DNA from 4 places in the Halobacillus naozhouensis genome. Region 2 is predicted to be linked to each of the others. Evidence: riboswitches for the same ligand, from Rfam matches in the RefSeq annotation. Region 2 holds a riboswitch; each other region holds the start of a gene.

Region 1 (4,133 bases), 1.9 Mb from region 2:
AGAGTCTAACCGTGTTCAGGGTTTTGAGGTAGGAACGGATGATTATATTGTGAAGCCATTCAGTCCGAGAGAGGTAGTTTTGCGGGTGAAAGCTCTTCTGAGACGTGCTTCGTCGACGAAATTTCTCGAGACAGATACAGCAGCTCGAAATGTGCTGGTATTTCCTCATATGACCATCGATAATGATGCCCATAGAGTTACCGCAGACAATAAAGAGGTGGCGTTAACACCTAAAGAATATGAACTCTTGAACTACATGGCCCAAAAACCAGATAAAGTATTTGATCGAGAGCAATTGTTAAAAGAGGTATGGCAGTATGAATTTTTTGGAGACTTACGTACCGTTGATACACATGTGAAACGTCTTCGTGAAAAGTTGAGTAAAGTTTCAACAGATGCAGCTGGAATGATTGTCACAGTCTGGGGTGTGGGTTATAAATTTGAGGTAAGTGGCGAGTAATGTTCTGGCGCAGCGTAGTCGGGAAATTATGGTTTACGATTTTATTACTCGTATGCTTCGTCTTAGTCATACTCACTGTTTTACTTCTTGAGTTCTTTGAAAATTATCATGTATTAGACGCTGAGCGCGAATTGTTACAAACCGCTTCAAAAGTATCAGAAGTCGTAGAAGAGTATGAAGATAAAGAATTAATTCAATCGATGGCTCAACTCATTAAGAATCCCTCCAGCCAGGTTTTTGTAACCTATGATTCGGCTGAATTTATTTCCTCTGGCAGTGATTCCAGCGATTTGCCTGAAGTAGGTTATGATTGGTTTATGAGTGACCCTGAACTTTCTTCAGTCATTGAGGAAGACGAAGATGTGATGAAAGTGGCGGGCTTTACTCAGTCAGAATTGGAGATTATGGTTGTGGGTACGCCGCTTCCAGATGGGGAAGGCGCAGTATTCGTTTACCAGTCGCTCGATACCATCCAAAAGACATCTGATCAAACAACTAAAATTGTCTTTCTAGGTGCTGGAATCGCTATTATTTTAACTACAATTTTCGCTTTTTTCTTATCGACAAGAATCACCGCTCCATTAATTAAGATGCGAGAGGGTGCTCTGGAACTGGCAAGAGGAGAATTCAATACGAAAATTCCGATTTTAACACATGATGAAATCGGAGAATTAGCCATGGCCTTTAATCGTATGGGGCGGGAACTTAAATTTCACATCAATGCACTTAATCAGGAAAAAGAACAATTGTCAGGTATTTTACGTTCCATGGCTGATGGGGTGTTGACGATTAACAGACAAGGAGAAATCTTAGTCTCTAACCCCCCTGCTGATCAATTTTATCAGTCTTGGAGATATGAAAATGAGATGGACGAAACCTCTCATGAGAAACGGAAAGTACCTCAGCCCATGCGAAAACTATTTGATGAGGTTATTGAGAGCGAACAAGAAGTGATGACTGAAATTACTGTGCAAGGACGGACATGGGTCATGTTAATGACACCTCTTTATGATCGTACGTATATAAGAGGAGCTGTAGCGGTACTTCGGGATATGACAGAAGAGAGGCGATTGGATAAACTTAGAAAAGACTTTATCGCAAACGTATCACATGAACTAAGAACTCCGATTTCCATGTTACAAGGATACAGTGAAGCGATTGTAGATGATGTTGCAGAAACGAAAGAAGATAAAAACGAGCTGGCTAAGATTATTCACGATGAATCTCTTCGTATCAGCAGGTTAGTGAATGAATTGCTCGACCTCGCTCGAATGGAAGCAGGACATATGATGCTTTATATGGACTCAGTCGAAGTAAGGCCATTTCTTGAAAAAATTATTCGTAAGTTTCAAGGTTTGGCAAATGAACGGAATATCAATCTCCAGCTTCATTTAAACGAGGCTCCGAGAACTATTCATATCGATGCAGACCGAATCGAACAAGTTTTAACGAATTTAATAGACAATGCGATTCGGCATACAAATGAGCACGGATCAGTGGATGTAATAGCTGAACGAAACTCTGAGCAATGGGGCGTGAAAGTCACAGATTCTGGATTGGGAATACCTGAGGAAGATCTTCCTTTTGTGTTTGAAAGGTTTTATAAAGCAGATAAATCCAGAAAAAGAGAAACAAGCAAGAAAGGTACGGGATTGGGACTCGCTATTGCCAAGAACATCATTGAGGCTCATAAAGGATCAATTCATGTTCATAGTAGAGTGAATGAAGGAACAACCTTCACTTTTACTCTGCCAATAGACGGGGAGCAGAATGATAAATAGCTTGAAAGTACCTTTTCCGTACGGTAAGATACAAATATAATAAATAAGTAGCTTAGGTACCAATTTGGTATAAAAGGGAATCTGGTGAAAGGCCAGAGCTGTCCTCGCAACTGTAAGTGTTGACGAACAAGGGAAACCACTGCGATTACTCGTGGGAAGGCCCTCTAGTAGAATGAAGCACAAGTCAGTAGACCTGCCTGATCTTAAATTGTTTCAAAGCTTCGGGGATTGAGCATTTGAGGCATCCGGTCTATTTTTATGTAACTTACTTACATAGCTTTGCTGGTATGTCTTAAGCCTGCCCCTTCGATAAAAGGGGCAGGCTTTTCTACTGCCGTCACTATAGACTGTGTTGTCGATTATCCCCATTCCCGGATAGCGTTGCAGCAATTATATCTAATTATAGAATGGGAGTTTTGAAATCATGAGAAAGATGTCTGCATTATTCACGGCTTTAATGATGACAGCATTTGTACTCGCTGGATGCCAAACAGAAGGTGGAGGAGAAGAAGCCACAGCAAGCCAGGAGCAAAAGCAGGAAGTAACATTAAACATCGAACTTTCCAAGAACAAAGGCGAAAAAGTGCTCGCCACTAAAAAAGTAACGGTTGAAGAAGGAACTGTGTTAATGGAAGTCATGAAAAATAACTTTGAGGTGGCAGAGAAAGACGGGTTCATTACGGGGATTAAAGGAATTTCGGCCAGTAAAGGAGAGAAAAGGGCCTGGATGTTTACCATAAATGGGGAGTCTTCAATGGTTGGAGCGAATAAATACGAAGTAAAACAGGGCGACGAAATCGTGTTTGATTTTCAATCCTGGGAATGATGATGCATGAATACTTATAAATTAACATTAATTGCAATGCTTGCTTCAATGGCAATTGCAGGACGCCTGGTGATGGCGAATGTTCCAAATGTCCAGCCTGTCACAGCTATTATTATCATTACAGGGTTTTGGTTAGGACCACTGGCTGCGGTCATTATGGCTTTCTTAACAACATTCCTGTCTAACGTTTTTCTCGGAATGGGTTATTGGACCATTTGGCAAATTCTCTCCTGGTCTATAATCGGTATGGGGGCAGGTTTAATCGGTAAATACTGGGCAAACATTCCAGTGTGGGCTTTGTCAATATATGGCTTTTTAAGCGGGGTTGTTTATGGATTAATTATTTCCCTTACCATGAGAGTTGCGGGACAGCCATTTTGGGCTTATTATTTGGCAGGATTACCGATGGACTTGAATCATGCAGCAAGCAACGTTATTTTTATCCTAGTGCTCTCCCCTGTATTGGGGACATTGTTTTCTCGTTATCAAAAGAAATATTTACTCACAAGTGTATAAAGCGTTTAAAAAAAGAGCTGCATTTTAGCAGCTCTTTTTATATGAACATTTATGGTTTTCATTTTAATTGATCGGTATTATGATAGGTAGGTGTAACTTTTCATGGTACATAAACGACAATATGAATGAACGGGAGGTTCAAAGTGTGAAACCGTTCTTTGAGGAACTTTATGAAAAATATCACCGAGATTTATTTCAATTTATTTATTATATGGTGAAAAATCGACAAGCAGCAGAAGATTTAACGCAGGAGGTTTATATAAAAGTGCTTCAATCATATCAATCTTTTGATGGCAGGAGCAGTGAAAAAACCTGGCTATTTTCGATAGCGAGACATGTAACTATTGATTATTTCCGTAAGCAGGGACGTAAAAGAAAAAAGATCATGGAGTTTTTCAACTGGGAAGAAAAAGGGGATTCATTAAAGGATAATGAGGCCCTCCCTGATGAAGTGGCAGAGCTGAATGACAGAATGAGGGAAGTTTACGAAGCATTAGACCAGTGTACTGTAGATCAAAAAAGTGTCATCATCTTAAGGTATATCCAAGGC
Region 2 (4,133 bases):
AAACCCGCCTAGAAAAGAAAGTCTTCTTTCCAGCCTATTTTCTGTGAATTTAGTTCCTAAAAAAGGGGAACGTAAGCACCAACGCAGCGTGGTTAACCTGTTATATATTAAGGTTAACCACGCTGCGTAATCGGCCTACCTATTTTCTTTTCCTAGCGACAAGCTTACTTTTTCTCAAACAAAAAGACCCACATGAACGTGAGTGCCTGCTGCAGTTCGACAGGAAAATGGGACACATCCTCTTTCTCTACTTCACGTTTGTATACTCCATGTTCATCAATAAGCTTCCAACCTGTTTCCTCAGCCATTTGCCTGAGCTCCCATGGCATCATCGTGTTACATATCACTTCTTCTCCGTAGATCCGCCGGTAACTGTTCATTCTTGGCATCGCGGTTGGGCCAAGAATGCCGATGCATAATTGTCCGCCCGGTTTGAGGATCCGTTTCATTTCCTCGAGGCCCTTGTAAGGTACTTCTGTCCATTCCAGGCTATTTATAGCCATAATCGCATCAAAGCTTTCTATTTCAAAAGGAAGACGAGCAAGATCTCCTTGTACGAACTGAAGCCGCTTGTGTTCCAAGCGTGCCTTCGCACGATCAATCATATCTTGTGAGATATCCAGTCCAGTAACAGCATAACCTGCTTTCTCAAGTTTATAAGATCCATATCCGTCTCCGCACCCTAGATCGGCTACTTTACTTCCTGTTCCTACATGCTTTTTTAAAAAGGGGATAATCGTTTTCCTGCTTCCCTCTTCCCACATATTCTTACTGTTTGCATTCCAAAACTCTACTCTATCATCCCACTGCTTTTCAGCTTCCTGATGCCAGTTAAATGAAGTCATCGTGTTTGCCTCCTTTTGGCTCCGTTCCCTATAATAGTAATTCTACAATTATTTTTCGATTCCTTTGCAACAGGTAATATATTCCTAATCAATGAAAAACTGTTGCAGAGTTCTACAATCTTCGTTATGATTAAAACACAATATAAGCTAAACACCAACTAATAAAACACTACATATAGTATTGCGTGGAGAAGATGCCACTAGGCTTAATAGGGAATCCGGTTCGAATCCGGAACTGCCCCCGCAACTGTCATCGCTCTCGAAACGGAAAAAACCCACTGTGCATACGTGCACGGGAAGGGACCGTAGTAGAAATGGGCGTGAGTCAGGAGACCTGTCTTCCTACGCGAGAAAGTTTCAACTTCTTCGGGGATTGAGAAGATGAAGCGATGGAATGAATCGGGGACTCCACTCTCTTTTAGAATATCCTCTTTCATTTCATGGTTTCATCCGCTCAATTGAATGAGCGGATTTTTTTATGGTCAATTATGCAGACAGACTTCATGTGATGTGGCGTACCCCTTCAGATCAGGGTCTCTCACATCACCTTTTTCAAAAGTTATTTAAAAGGAGTGGTTAGTATGACAGCAGTGTTTACATTGGACTGGAAGGCTTGGTTAGTAGAGCAGAAGGATAACTTTCCATCACTGGATGTGCAGCGGTTATTGGACAAGCTTCCTGATATGAACCTGGACCAAATGAAGCGTAAGGAGCAGGGTAAGGCATTGGTCTTGGAGTGTTTAGCTGAAATCAATGAAATGGAGCCGGACTGGACGTATTTGGCTGCGCGAATTCAGCTCGAGATGATGTATGAGGAATCTGTTCGTAATCGTACGCAGAGCGAGCGTTACGCAGGATTTCATCATTTAATCGAGATATTAAGGGATGAAGAAATTTATAGTTCTAGTCTATTTAACTATTATTCGAAACAGGAAATCGATGAACTTGAGGCGGCCATTGTTCCTGAGCGTGATCGTTTATTTACTTATATCGGATTAAAAACGCTTGGCGACCGTTATTTGGCGAAATCAAAGGCTGGTGAAGTGTTTGAACTTCCTCAGGAGCGATTCATGATTATCGCGATGACGTTGATGGCAGAGGAGGATCATTCCAAGCGTTTAGAGTGGGTGAAGGAATCCTATTGGGCGTTGAGTAACCTCTATATGACAGTAGCCACACCTACTCTAGCAAATGCGGGCAAGCGTTATGGCCAGTTGAGCTCTTGTTTTATTGATACGGTCGATGATAGTTTGCAGTCGATCTACGACACCAATACGGATGTGGCGAATTTGAGTAAGCACGGCGGAGGTATTGGTGTTTATCTAGGGAAAATTCGCAGCCGTGGCAGTGATATTCGAGGGTTTAAGGGTGTTTCATCAGGCGTGCTTCCATGGATGAAGCAGCTTAATAATACGGCTGTCAGTGTGGATCAACTTGGTCAGCGTCAAGGGGCTGTCGCGGTGTACCTTGACGTTTGGCATAAGGATATCTTTCCGTTTCTCGACAGTCGATTGAACAACGGGGATGAGCGGCAGCGAACGCATGATTTGTTTACGGGAGTCTCCATTCCTGATGTGTTTATGGAAGCCGTTGAGAATCGCGAGGATTGGTATTTGTTTGATCCGCATGAAGTTCGTTCTGTGATGGGATTTTCGCTGGAAGATTATTACGATGAGCAGCGTGGCAGCGGATCGTTCCGTGATCGATATTGGGCTTGTGTCGAGCATCCTGATTTGTCCAAAGAGTCGGTACCCGCGATTGAAATTATGAAGCGAATTATGATCGGCCAGCTGGAGACAGGCACTCCGTACATGTTTTACCGTGATGAGGTCAATCGCATGAACCCGAACAGCCATAAAGGGATGGTGTATTGCAGCAATTTATGTACGGAAATTATGCAAAATCAGAGTCCTACCGTACAAGAGGAACAGTATGTAGAGGCTGGGAAAATCATTACTGTGCAAAACCCGGGAGATTTTGTCGTCTGTAACTTATCCAGTGTGAATTTAGGACGCGCTGTCCCAGCTGGAGTTCTGCCACGGTTGATTCCGATCCAGGTACGGATGCTTGATAATGTCATCAATCAAAATTCCATTCCAGTAAAGCAGGCACAACTGACAAATCAGTCCTATCGCGGCATTGGTCTTGGCACGTTTGGATGGGCCCACCTGCTTGCCCGGAAAAAGATCGCCTGGGAATCGGATGAAGCGGTAGATTATACGAAAGAAGTGTATGAAGCGATTGCATTTTATACCATTCAAGCCAGCAGTGAGCTTGCTCGTGAAAAAGGCAGCTACCCTTATTTTAAAGGGTCCGACTGGGAGACAGGGGAATTTTTTATTAAACGGTCGTTTGATCAAGATGCAAGTTGGAACTGGAAGCAGTTGCAGCAAGACGTAGCGGAAAATGGTATGCGTAATGGCTATTTGATGGCAGTTGCGCCAAACTCAAGCACTTCGATTATTGCAGGGAGCACTGCCAGCATCGATCCTATTTTTAAAAAGTTTTATTCCGAGGAGAAGAAAGATTATAAAATCCCTGTAACGGCGCCGGATTTAAATAAGGAAACCTATTGGTATTACAAGTCGGCCTATGATATTAATCAGCATACGAGTATTAAGCAAAATGCGGTTCGTCAGAGATATGTGGACCAGTCGATCTCGTTCAATATGTATGTTCGCAACACGGTTAAAGCAAAGGAATTGCTTGCCTTACATGTAGATGCCTGGAAGCAGGGGCTGAAAACAACTTACTATACGCGATCTACCTCTAGTCAGGGGGAATATGACGAATGCGAAAGCTGCTCATCTTAAAGGAGACTGATGGAAATGAAAACGTCTATTCATAAACGAAAACTAGTCGATTATGAGGCACCAAATGCTTCAACAGGAATTGTAAACGGACGGAGCTCGAACGTATTAAACTGGGATAATACCCGTTATTCATGGGCCTACCCGATGTATAAGCGGATGCTTTCAAATTTTTGGATCCCAAATGAAATTAATATGAGCAACGATTTAAAACAGTGGCCACAGTTATCAGAACAGGAACAGGCTTCTTTTAAGAAGATCATCGGTTTGCTGGCATTCCTTGATTCCATCCAAACCGATTATGCCGGCAAGATTACAGACTACCTGACTGATTCAAGTTTATCGGCGCTTATGCAAGTGCTCGCTTTTCAAGAAGTGGTCCATAATCAATCTTATTCTTATGTACTCTCCACCCTTGTAGATCAGAGTGAACAGGAGCGGATTTTTGAATATTGGAAGCATGATGAAGTGTTAATGG
Region 3 (4,133 bases), 480 kb from region 2:
TGTGAGAATAAAAATGGTTTTCTTAAAAGAGCCAAGCGGGGAATAGGAGCCACATAGAATGAGAACTAAGTCACAGCGGAACTTTCAGAGCAAATATATAGATATGAAAAAGGTATTGTCCATTATAGGGATCATCTTTGTTGCCTTTAACTTGCGTCCAGCTATTACATCTGTAGGACCGCTAATCAGTTCCATAAAAGTTGATGTAGGGTTATCCAATGCAGCTGCAGGATTCATTACAACACTTCCTTTGGTGGCTTTTGCAGTGTTTTCTTTTCTTGCTCCCAGGTTAGGTCAACGATTCGGGTTAGAACGAATCGTGTTTGTGGGTTTACTAACCTTAATAGCAGGAATCTTAATTCGCTTTATATCAATGACGTTTACCCTGTTTGCTGGAACTGCATTAATTGGTATTGGAATTGCCATATCAAATGTGTTGTTACCTGGCATTGTTAAAGAGAAATACCCTGAAAAGGTTGGCTTAGTGACAGCCGTTTATACGACTTGCATGTCTATTTTTTCAGCCATTGGTACCGGGCTGAGCATTCCTTTAGCTAATGATTTCGGTTTAGGTTGGGAAAAAACGCTAGTATGCTGGGTTTTATTAGCTATTCCGGCAGCGATAGTTTGGCTGCCTCAACTTCGCAAACCAGCCCAAGTAGAGGATGTTAAAACGCCAGCACTGCAGGAAAATCCGATATGGCGTTCCCCAATTGCTTGGCAAGTGACAATCTTTATGGGGTTACAATCTTTCTTATTTTATTCCATGATTGCATGGCTGCCTGAAATCCTAAGCGGCAGAGGGCTAAGTATATCGACTGCTGGGTGGATGGTATCTGTCATGCAGTTAACGGGTCTTCCAATGACCTTCCTAACCCCCGTCCTGGCTACTCGCTTTAAGAATCAAAGAGGAATTATAGGGATGATTGGATGCCTTTACACGACAGGCTTGTTAGGAGTTTTGTTCGGAAGCGGTATTCCTCTGTTGACATTGAGTGTCATGCTGATTGGTATTGGTCAAGCCTCTTCTATTAGCTTAGCGCTTACCTTACTTGGACTCCGTGCGGACAATGCTCAGCAAAGTGCCGCATTATCCGGTATGTCTCAATCGATTGGGTATTCACTTGCTGCGGTGGGACCGGTATTAATTGGCATACTCCTCGATGTTACGGCATCAGTGACTGTTCCATTGCTGCTTTTCATTGCTGTTATAGTTGTTATGGTGGCAGCTGGTTTAGGAGCGGGGAGGAACCAGACGGTCTTTCAACAAGATCGAGCACCTCTTCGATAGCAGACAACAAAATTTTTTTATTATATGACGAAAAATTCCAAAACCCGAGCTTTTTTCCAACATATTTAGTACAATAATACATAATTGAATAAGCGTAAAAAAACAGGCGTGATGTTATTCATCACTTAAAAGGGAAGTTGGTGCAATTCCAACGCGGTCCCGCCACTGTATTTGTGAGCAACCTGCACGGTTCCACTGTGTGAAAAGCATGGGAAGGAGCAGGGAGCAATGATCATAAGCCAGGAGACCTACCTGTTTTTCTCACCAATAACCTACGCGGATAGGAGGTGTATGAGGAAAAGGTAACTGCATGTTATGCCATTAAGCGGCATTGCAAAATCTTTTCATGTACACATCTCCATTGCGGGATGTGTTTTTTTTGTGCTCAAAAACATTTTAGGGGGAGAGATTAACTTGAAACGACTATCGAATTACATACTTATGCTACTGGTGACAGTCGGTTTGCTAGTAGGCTGTGCGGGCAATGAGAACTCAAGTCAGCCAGAGGAAAACAAAAATGAAGATCACACTAAAACGGACGAGACTCAAGTTCAAGAGGGAACGACCTACCCTCTGACCGTAGAAGACTCTGCGGGAAATAAGGTCTTTCTGGAAGAAGATCCTGAACGAATTGTTTCATTGATTCCAAGTAATACAGAAATTGTGTTTGCCGTTGGCGCAGGAGAACAGGTTGTCGGAGTATCAGATCATGATAATTACCCTGAGCAGGTCAAGGAGATTAATAAAGTTGGCGGGATGCAAATGAATACCGAAAAAGTATTGTCATTAAAACCTGATCTCGTTCTTGCCCACGGTTCAAGTGCTCATAACTCTCAGGCAGCGATTGATCAAATCAGCAATGCAGGGATTTCGGTTTATGTGGTTAAGAACGCCTCTGATTTTAAGGGTGTTTATGAAACGATTCAGTCAATCGGTAAATTGGTAGATGAGCAAAAGAAAGCAGAGAGTATTGTAGCCGGGATGAAAAAGAAACTTAAAGGGATTAAAGAAAAGGCCTCTGAAATCAAGGATCCTAAAAGTGTATTTGTAGAAGTGTCTCCGGCACCGGAGATTTATACAACTGGAACAGGTACTTTCATGAATCAAATGCTCCAGGCGATTAATGCCGAGAATGCGGCTGTAAACCAACAAGGATGGGTGAAAATGAACGAGGAGGCCATTATTAACTTACAGCCAGATGTCATCATTACAACATATGGCTATTATACAGAGAAGCCTGTGGAAAAAGTGCTTTCTAGAGAAGGCTGGGAACAAGTACCAGCAATCGAGAAGAAACAGGTTTATGATGTTCACTCTGATCTCGTTACACGTGCGGGTCCACGCTTGATTGAAGGGGTAGAGCGGTTGGCTGAAGCTGTTTATCCGGAAACGTTCGGTGATGAATAAACCGCTAGCATATATAGGAAGCTTGGTGCTTCTAGTAGCTGCATGGCTGGCAGGGGTGGCTGTAGGCAGTCTACCTATTCCGCTTCCAGTCATTATCGGGGCGATAGCGGAAGCGATAAGTCCTTATCAATCGAATATTGATCCTATAAATATCAGTATTATTGTCGATGTTCGCACACCGCGGGTGGTATTGGCCGGTCTAGTGGGTGCATCACTAGCCATAGCCGGGGCATCCTTTCAAGGCCTGCTGCAAAACCCGTTAGCAGATCCTTATACATTAGGGGTGTCATCCGGCGCATCTGTCGGGGCAGTGTTGGTTTTGTTTGTGGGATTTTCCTTCCCGGTTTTTGCTTCCTTCACTCTCCCTATTGTCAGCATCTGTACGGCAGTTCTTACTCTGCTGTTCGTTATTGGGTTTGCGCGCATGCTTGATCGAACGCTTTCTATCGAGACGCTCATACTGACAGGTATCGTCATGGGGTCTTTTCTTGGCTCCGTTATTTCCCTCATGATTGCTCTAACAGGAGAGGAGCTTCGGCAAATTGTCGGTTGGCTTCTAGGAAGTGTGGCGATGCGGGGGTGGAGTCATGTAGGGTTACTGTTACCTTTCTTTATTGTTGGTGTGCTGCTTCTTTTGACGCAGGGACAAGAATTAAATGCGATGTCGTTAGGTGAGGAACGGGCAAAGCAGCTCGGGGTACCTACGGAAAAAAGAAAAGCGCTGATTTTATTAGCTGCTTCGATCTTAACGGGGGCAGCAGTTGCTGTGTCCGGGACAATCGGCTTTGTCGGTCTAGTCGTTCCCCATATTTGCCGGAGAGTTTTCGGTAATGACCACCGTCACCTTATCCCGCTTTCTTTGATTAATGGTGCGACATTCTTAATATTGGCGGACCTTGTATCACGAACGATTATTGCCCCGGTTGAGTTACCTATTGGGGTGATCACCTCACTCATAGGAGCGCCGATTTTTGCTTTTATTCTTTATCGGCAGAGGAGAAAAGGAGCGAGTATATGATTCAAGTCAAGAACATAACAGGAGGATATGATAAGTCTCCCATTGTTGATCATGTCCATTTTCAGGTTAACCGTGGAGAGTTTTTTGGTGTCGTTGGGCCTAACGGAAGTGGAAAAACAACATTAATTAAATTACTGAACGGGGTTCTTCCCCTTTGGGAGGGAGAAGTGATTATTGACCGTCAGCCTCTTGAGTATTATGGACGCAAACATCTTGCCCGCAAAGTAGCGACATTGCCCCAGATTCAGCAGAGCTTTTTTTCTTATAATGTCTATGAAACAGTAATGATGGGACGTTACGCGTACCAGTCGGGCTTCATAAAGCAGCCGAATGAACGGGATAAAGAAGTAACTGAAAAAGTGTTAGAAAAAACAGGACTGGTGGACATGAAGTTTCTCCCTCTTGCTCACTTAAGTG
Region 4 (4,133 bases), 1.5 Mb from region 2:
ACGCGCGCTGCTATAATTCATGGCGAGCCGGCGCATATCGCTAAATTCCATATTTGTTTTCATATTGTTCCCTAATACATTCATCACTTCATCAATTTGATTGATCATATTTAATCCAGCAGCTTTATCAATGACTCCCTGAATCACCTGGCGCTGTCGTTGATTACGTCCAAGGTCTCCTTTAGGGTCTTCTTTACGCATACGCACATAGGCTAGGGCTTCTTCGCCGGAGAGGTGCAATTGGCCTTTTGGAAATTGGAAGCCGTCCTGCGTAAAGGCCATATCATTATGGACAGTAATGCCATTTACGGCATTGACTAGCTGTGCCAGGCCTTCCATGTTCATCGTTACATAATAATCAATATGGATATCAAGGAAGTTTTCAACGGTCTTAACGGCCATGTCACTTCCACCATAAGCGTAAGCATGATTAATCCGAGTTACACGACCATCCCCTGCAATTTTTACTTTTGTATCACGGGGGATACTAACCAATTGCATTTGATCATTAGCTGGGTCAAGGGTCATCACAATCATCGTATCGGAACGTCCTTGATCATTTTCACGCTCATCTACACCAAGCAAAAGGATGTTGATGGGTTCTTTATTATCGACTTTTTTATCCGTCATCTCTGTATCTATAGAAGGTACGCCTTCGTGAAGTTTGCTATTAACTGTTTGTTTAACGTTGTTGAAAATCGTGAATGCATAGACGCCTCCCCCAACGAGCAGGAGCACAATAATGAGAAGGGCAATTTTCCACCAGCGGCCCTTTTTTCTTTTCCTTTTCTTCATTTCTTTACGTCCCATAACTCCACCTCAATTAATGTAAAATAGCATTGAACTAATTATCTATTATACTTGGAATGGCGAATCTTGTAAAAGTGATGAGTGAAAGATTGGAAAAAACCCCCACCTCAGGTCATCCATTTGGTCATCCATTTATTGGATGACCTGAGGTGGGGGAGGGATGCTTGGGTGTGCTACCATGATTAGGGGGAAGGAGGCTGGTTTATGAAAGAAATGATTATACTATTAGCTGAAATTGTTAATATGTTTCACGATCTGTTTTTAAGATTATCCCAGTCATTTGGGTGGAATCTAACTGATAAGGAGCTCCATTTCTGGATTATTGGAATACTGGGGATCATAGGGTTGATCTTCGTGGACATCCTGTTTCATGCGCTTGCTAAATGGAGCATTACGGCTATTTCATTTTTGTTCACCCTATCTATGGTTCTCGTTTTTGTGCTGGCTGTGGAAATCCAGCAAAAGATTACAGGCAGGGGAGCTATGGAGTTTAACGATGCTGCTATAAGTGTACTTGGGTTTTTAGCCTTTTGTGTTGGCTATTTCCTTATAAAAATGATCGTGAAATGGGTACGATAGATGTAAAAAACCAACCCCTGCCTCATGTTAGTGAACTGGGACAGGGGTGTTATTGCAAACCTTTATTTAGTGACTTTTCCATTGGCATCTACATAAATGGCGGTCACAATGGCGCGGTTAAATGGAACGTTTGCTATCGCTTTCCTTTTAAGGTCAATAGTAAGATTGTAGGCTCCTAGATGACTCCACTTTAGGCTTTTACTTTTTTGTGATCTATCTTTTCTAAACCTTCTGACATAACCAATACATAAATCAATTGACAACTGGCCTGTTCTAATCAATAGTAAAGAAAGAGGGCAAGGGCCCTCGAAAAAACTGAATAGGCTTTATGGTGGCTTCGTATTGAAGCTGAAAATGGGAAGATTGGTGCAAATCCAACGCGGTCCCGCCACTGTAAGGAGGAGGCCTTTCTAAATTCCACTGTTTCTACTAGAAACGGGAAGGAGAAAGAGCTGCTGATTCTTAGCCAGGAGACCTGCCATAAAGAAGAACATGTTTTTTCCTACGGGAGATAGGAGGGTGTTACGTAATGAGATATCAGCTTTTTCTTGCTGATCCATTTTGACTGCACACAATTCACATCTTCGTTAGGAAGGTGTTTTTTTGTTGCGTATGGCTCGAAAGTGGTTTACTACGGTTTGTCAAAATCAGCGTACATAGATGCGTATGGATCAGAAAGAGGGGAAAAGGAAATGGATAATGCTTTGCCAGTGCAAGTTTCAAAAATGACACAGACACGGTTGGTTCTGCCTCCAGACACCAATCATCTGGATACGATTTTTGGAGGAAAAGTGCTTGCTTATATCGATGAAATTGCTGCATTAACTGCGATGAAACATAGTAACTGTGTGGTCGTCACGGCCTCAATTGATTCAGTAGATTTCTTATCTTCTGCTAAAGTAGGGGATGCGCTGACACTTGAAGCGTGTGTCACCTCAACGGGGAAGTCCTCAATGGAAGTGTACGTAAAGGTATTTGCTGATGATTTATTAAATGGCGAGAAAATGTTAACAACGGAGTCATTTCTTACGATGGTTGCTGTAGATTCAGAAGGAAAACCGACCCCAGTTCCACAGGTTATCCCCGAAACGAGTGAAGAAATAAGGCTGCACCAAACAGCACCTGCCAGAAAAGAATACCGACGCAACCGCGCCAGCTTACGATAATATAAAGAAACTTCCACCTCAGGTCATCCAGATTCTGGATGACCTGAGGTGGAACAAATTGGTGTTAGCTGTTGTTTGGTGGAACATCACAGTTTTCGTCAGTGCAGGCTTCTCCTTGGATTTTATTTGTTAAATTTTGGAGAGAAGGGGATTGTTGTTCTTCTTCCATAATCTTTTGTAAGTTTTGTACAAAAACTTCAGTAGGTTGGGCGCCAGAAATGGCATACTTACGGTTAATGACGAAGAAAGGAACTCCTTGAACGCCGATTTCCCTTGCTTCTGCTTCTTCCGCACGAACAAGTTCCCCGAATTGCTCACCAGCCAGTACATCATGGACTTCAGCTCGGTCAAGCCCTATGTGTTCTGCAAGTTCGATAAGTGTATCGTGATCACCAACGTCCTTTCCATCCGTGAGAACAGCTTGGAAGAACTGTTCTGTCGCTTCTTTACCGACTCCTTTACTCTCTGCGAATTTAGCCAAGCGGTGAGCGTCAAATGTATTAGTAGGAACTGCTGTGTCCAAATTGTATTTTAGCCCCACACTTGAGGCTTGCTGTTCCATGTTTTTGTTCATCTGCTTTGCTTCTTCAAGACTCTTGCCATACTTGGCTGCAAGCTTTTCAGCGTTAGTCATTCCTGTGTTTTTCTCCGCTTGGGGATCAAGTTCAAAGCTCTTGTAAGCGACCTCAGTTTGCTCTCCTGCACCTATCTGTGATAACGCTTCCTCTAGGCGACACTTACCAATATAACAAAAGGGACAAACAAAGTCCGACCAAATCTCTATTTTCATATTTATCACCTCATTATTAATATCATACGTTTCTTATTTTACGGAGCTTCAGAGGTAAATTCCATTATTCTGATTGGGCAGATGACATGAGGTGGAAGTATATTCCACCTCATGTCATCCATAAATTGGATGTAATTAGGGGGAATGGTTCTAGTGGTCAGACGTCTTATGTTGTGTCTATTGATTCAATTTGAAAATTTTACAAAAAAGATAAATGTGTGAGTAGTTTATCTTTTATACTTGGGGAAGATTGATAGATTTATATGACATATTTAGGAGGAATGAAATGAGTATTAAAAAGACGGTCGTTACTGGTCTGGCCGCCGTATTGGCGTTAGGTCCATTTATAAGTGCGGTACCACAAAGTTATGCTGCGGAAGCACCGAGCGATTTATTTATCTCAGAATACATAGAAGGCAGCAGTTATAATAAAGCGGTTGAAATCTATAACGGAACAGGCAGTTCAATAGATTTATCTGCCTACACAATTGAAATGTATGCGAACGGGTCTCTGGAACCCACAGGTACCTTCGAATTGTCAGGAACGCTCTCCAGCGGTGAAGTTTTCGTTGCGGCCAATAGTCGTGCAGATGAAGAGATTTTAGCGAGTGCGGATGCTACAAACAATTCAGCAATAAATTTTAATGGAAATGATCCTGTAGTCCTGAAAAAAGACGGTGTAGTTGTTGATTCTATCGGTCAAATCGGCAGTGAAGAATCGTTTGCTGGTGATGTCACCCTTATTCGTAAGGAATCCGTGACTGCCGGAGACACAAATTTAGAAGACG

The links. Region 2 has a riboswitch for cobalamin ahead of P9989_RS01935 (ribonucleoside-diphosphate reductase subunit alpha). Riboswitches for the same ligand answer to the same signal wherever they lie in the genome.
Region 1: linked by a shared signal. The riboswitch ahead of P9989_RS12045 (DUF4430 domain-containing protein) and the one ahead of P9989_RS01935 (ribonucleoside-diphosphate reductase subunit alpha) in region 2 are both predicted to bind cobalamin.
Region 3: linked by a shared signal. The riboswitch ahead of P9989_RS20785 (ABC transporter substrate-binding protein) and the one ahead of P9989_RS01935 (ribonucleoside-diphosphate reductase subunit alpha) in region 2 are both predicted to bind cobalamin.
Region 4: linked by a shared signal. The riboswitch ahead of P9989_RS15950 (acyl-CoA thioesterase) and the one ahead of P9989_RS01935 (ribonucleoside-diphosphate reductase subunit alpha) in region 2 are both predicted to bind cobalamin.

The regions. Positions count from the first base shown of each region.
Region 1 covers NZ_CP121671.1:2,290,140-2,294,272, reverse strand. The annotation lists gene P9989_RS12055 (response regulator transcription factor) at 1-460, shown strand, start outside; gene P9989_RS12050 (ATP-binding protein) at 460-2,241, shown strand; cobalamin riboswitch at 2,279-2,456, shown strand; gene P9989_RS12045 (DUF4430 domain-containing protein) at 2,666-3,067, shown strand; gene P9989_RS12040 (ECF transporter S component) at 3,074-3,583, shown strand; gene sigX (RNA polymerase sigma factor SigX) at 3,705-4,133, shown strand, end outside.
Region 2 covers NZ_CP121671.1:342,578-346,710, reverse strand. The annotation lists gene P9989_RS01940 (class I SAM-dependent methyltransferase) at 165-845, opposite strand; cobalamin riboswitch at 1,021-1,200, shown strand; gene P9989_RS01935 (ribonucleoside-diphosphate reductase subunit alpha) at 1,427-3,658, shown strand; gene P9989_RS01930 (ribonucleotide-diphosphate reductase subunit beta) at 3,674-4,133, shown strand, end outside.
Region 3 covers NZ_CP121671.1:4,079,052-4,083,184, reverse strand. The annotation lists gene P9989_RS20790 (CynX/NimT family MFS transporter) at 59-1,291, shown strand; cobalamin riboswitch at 1,379-1,561, shown strand; gene P9989_RS20785 (ABC transporter substrate-binding protein) at 1,706-2,698, shown strand; gene P9989_RS20780 (FecCD family ABC transporter permease) at 2,691-3,716, shown strand; gene P9989_RS20775 (adenosylcobinamide amidohydrolase) at 3,713-4,133, shown strand, end outside.
Region 4 covers NZ_CP121671.1:3,044,911-3,049,043, reverse strand. The annotation lists gene P9989_RS15960 (LCP family glycopolymer transferase) at 1-810, opposite strand, end outside; gene P9989_RS15955 (hypothetical protein) at 1,015-1,389, shown strand; cobalamin riboswitch at 1,702-1,886, shown strand; gene P9989_RS15950 (acyl-CoA thioesterase) at 2,082-2,555, shown strand; gene P9989_RS15945 (DsbA family oxidoreductase) at 2,620-3,345, opposite strand; gene P9989_RS15940 (DUF8508 domain-containing protein) at 3,632-4,133, shown strand, end outside.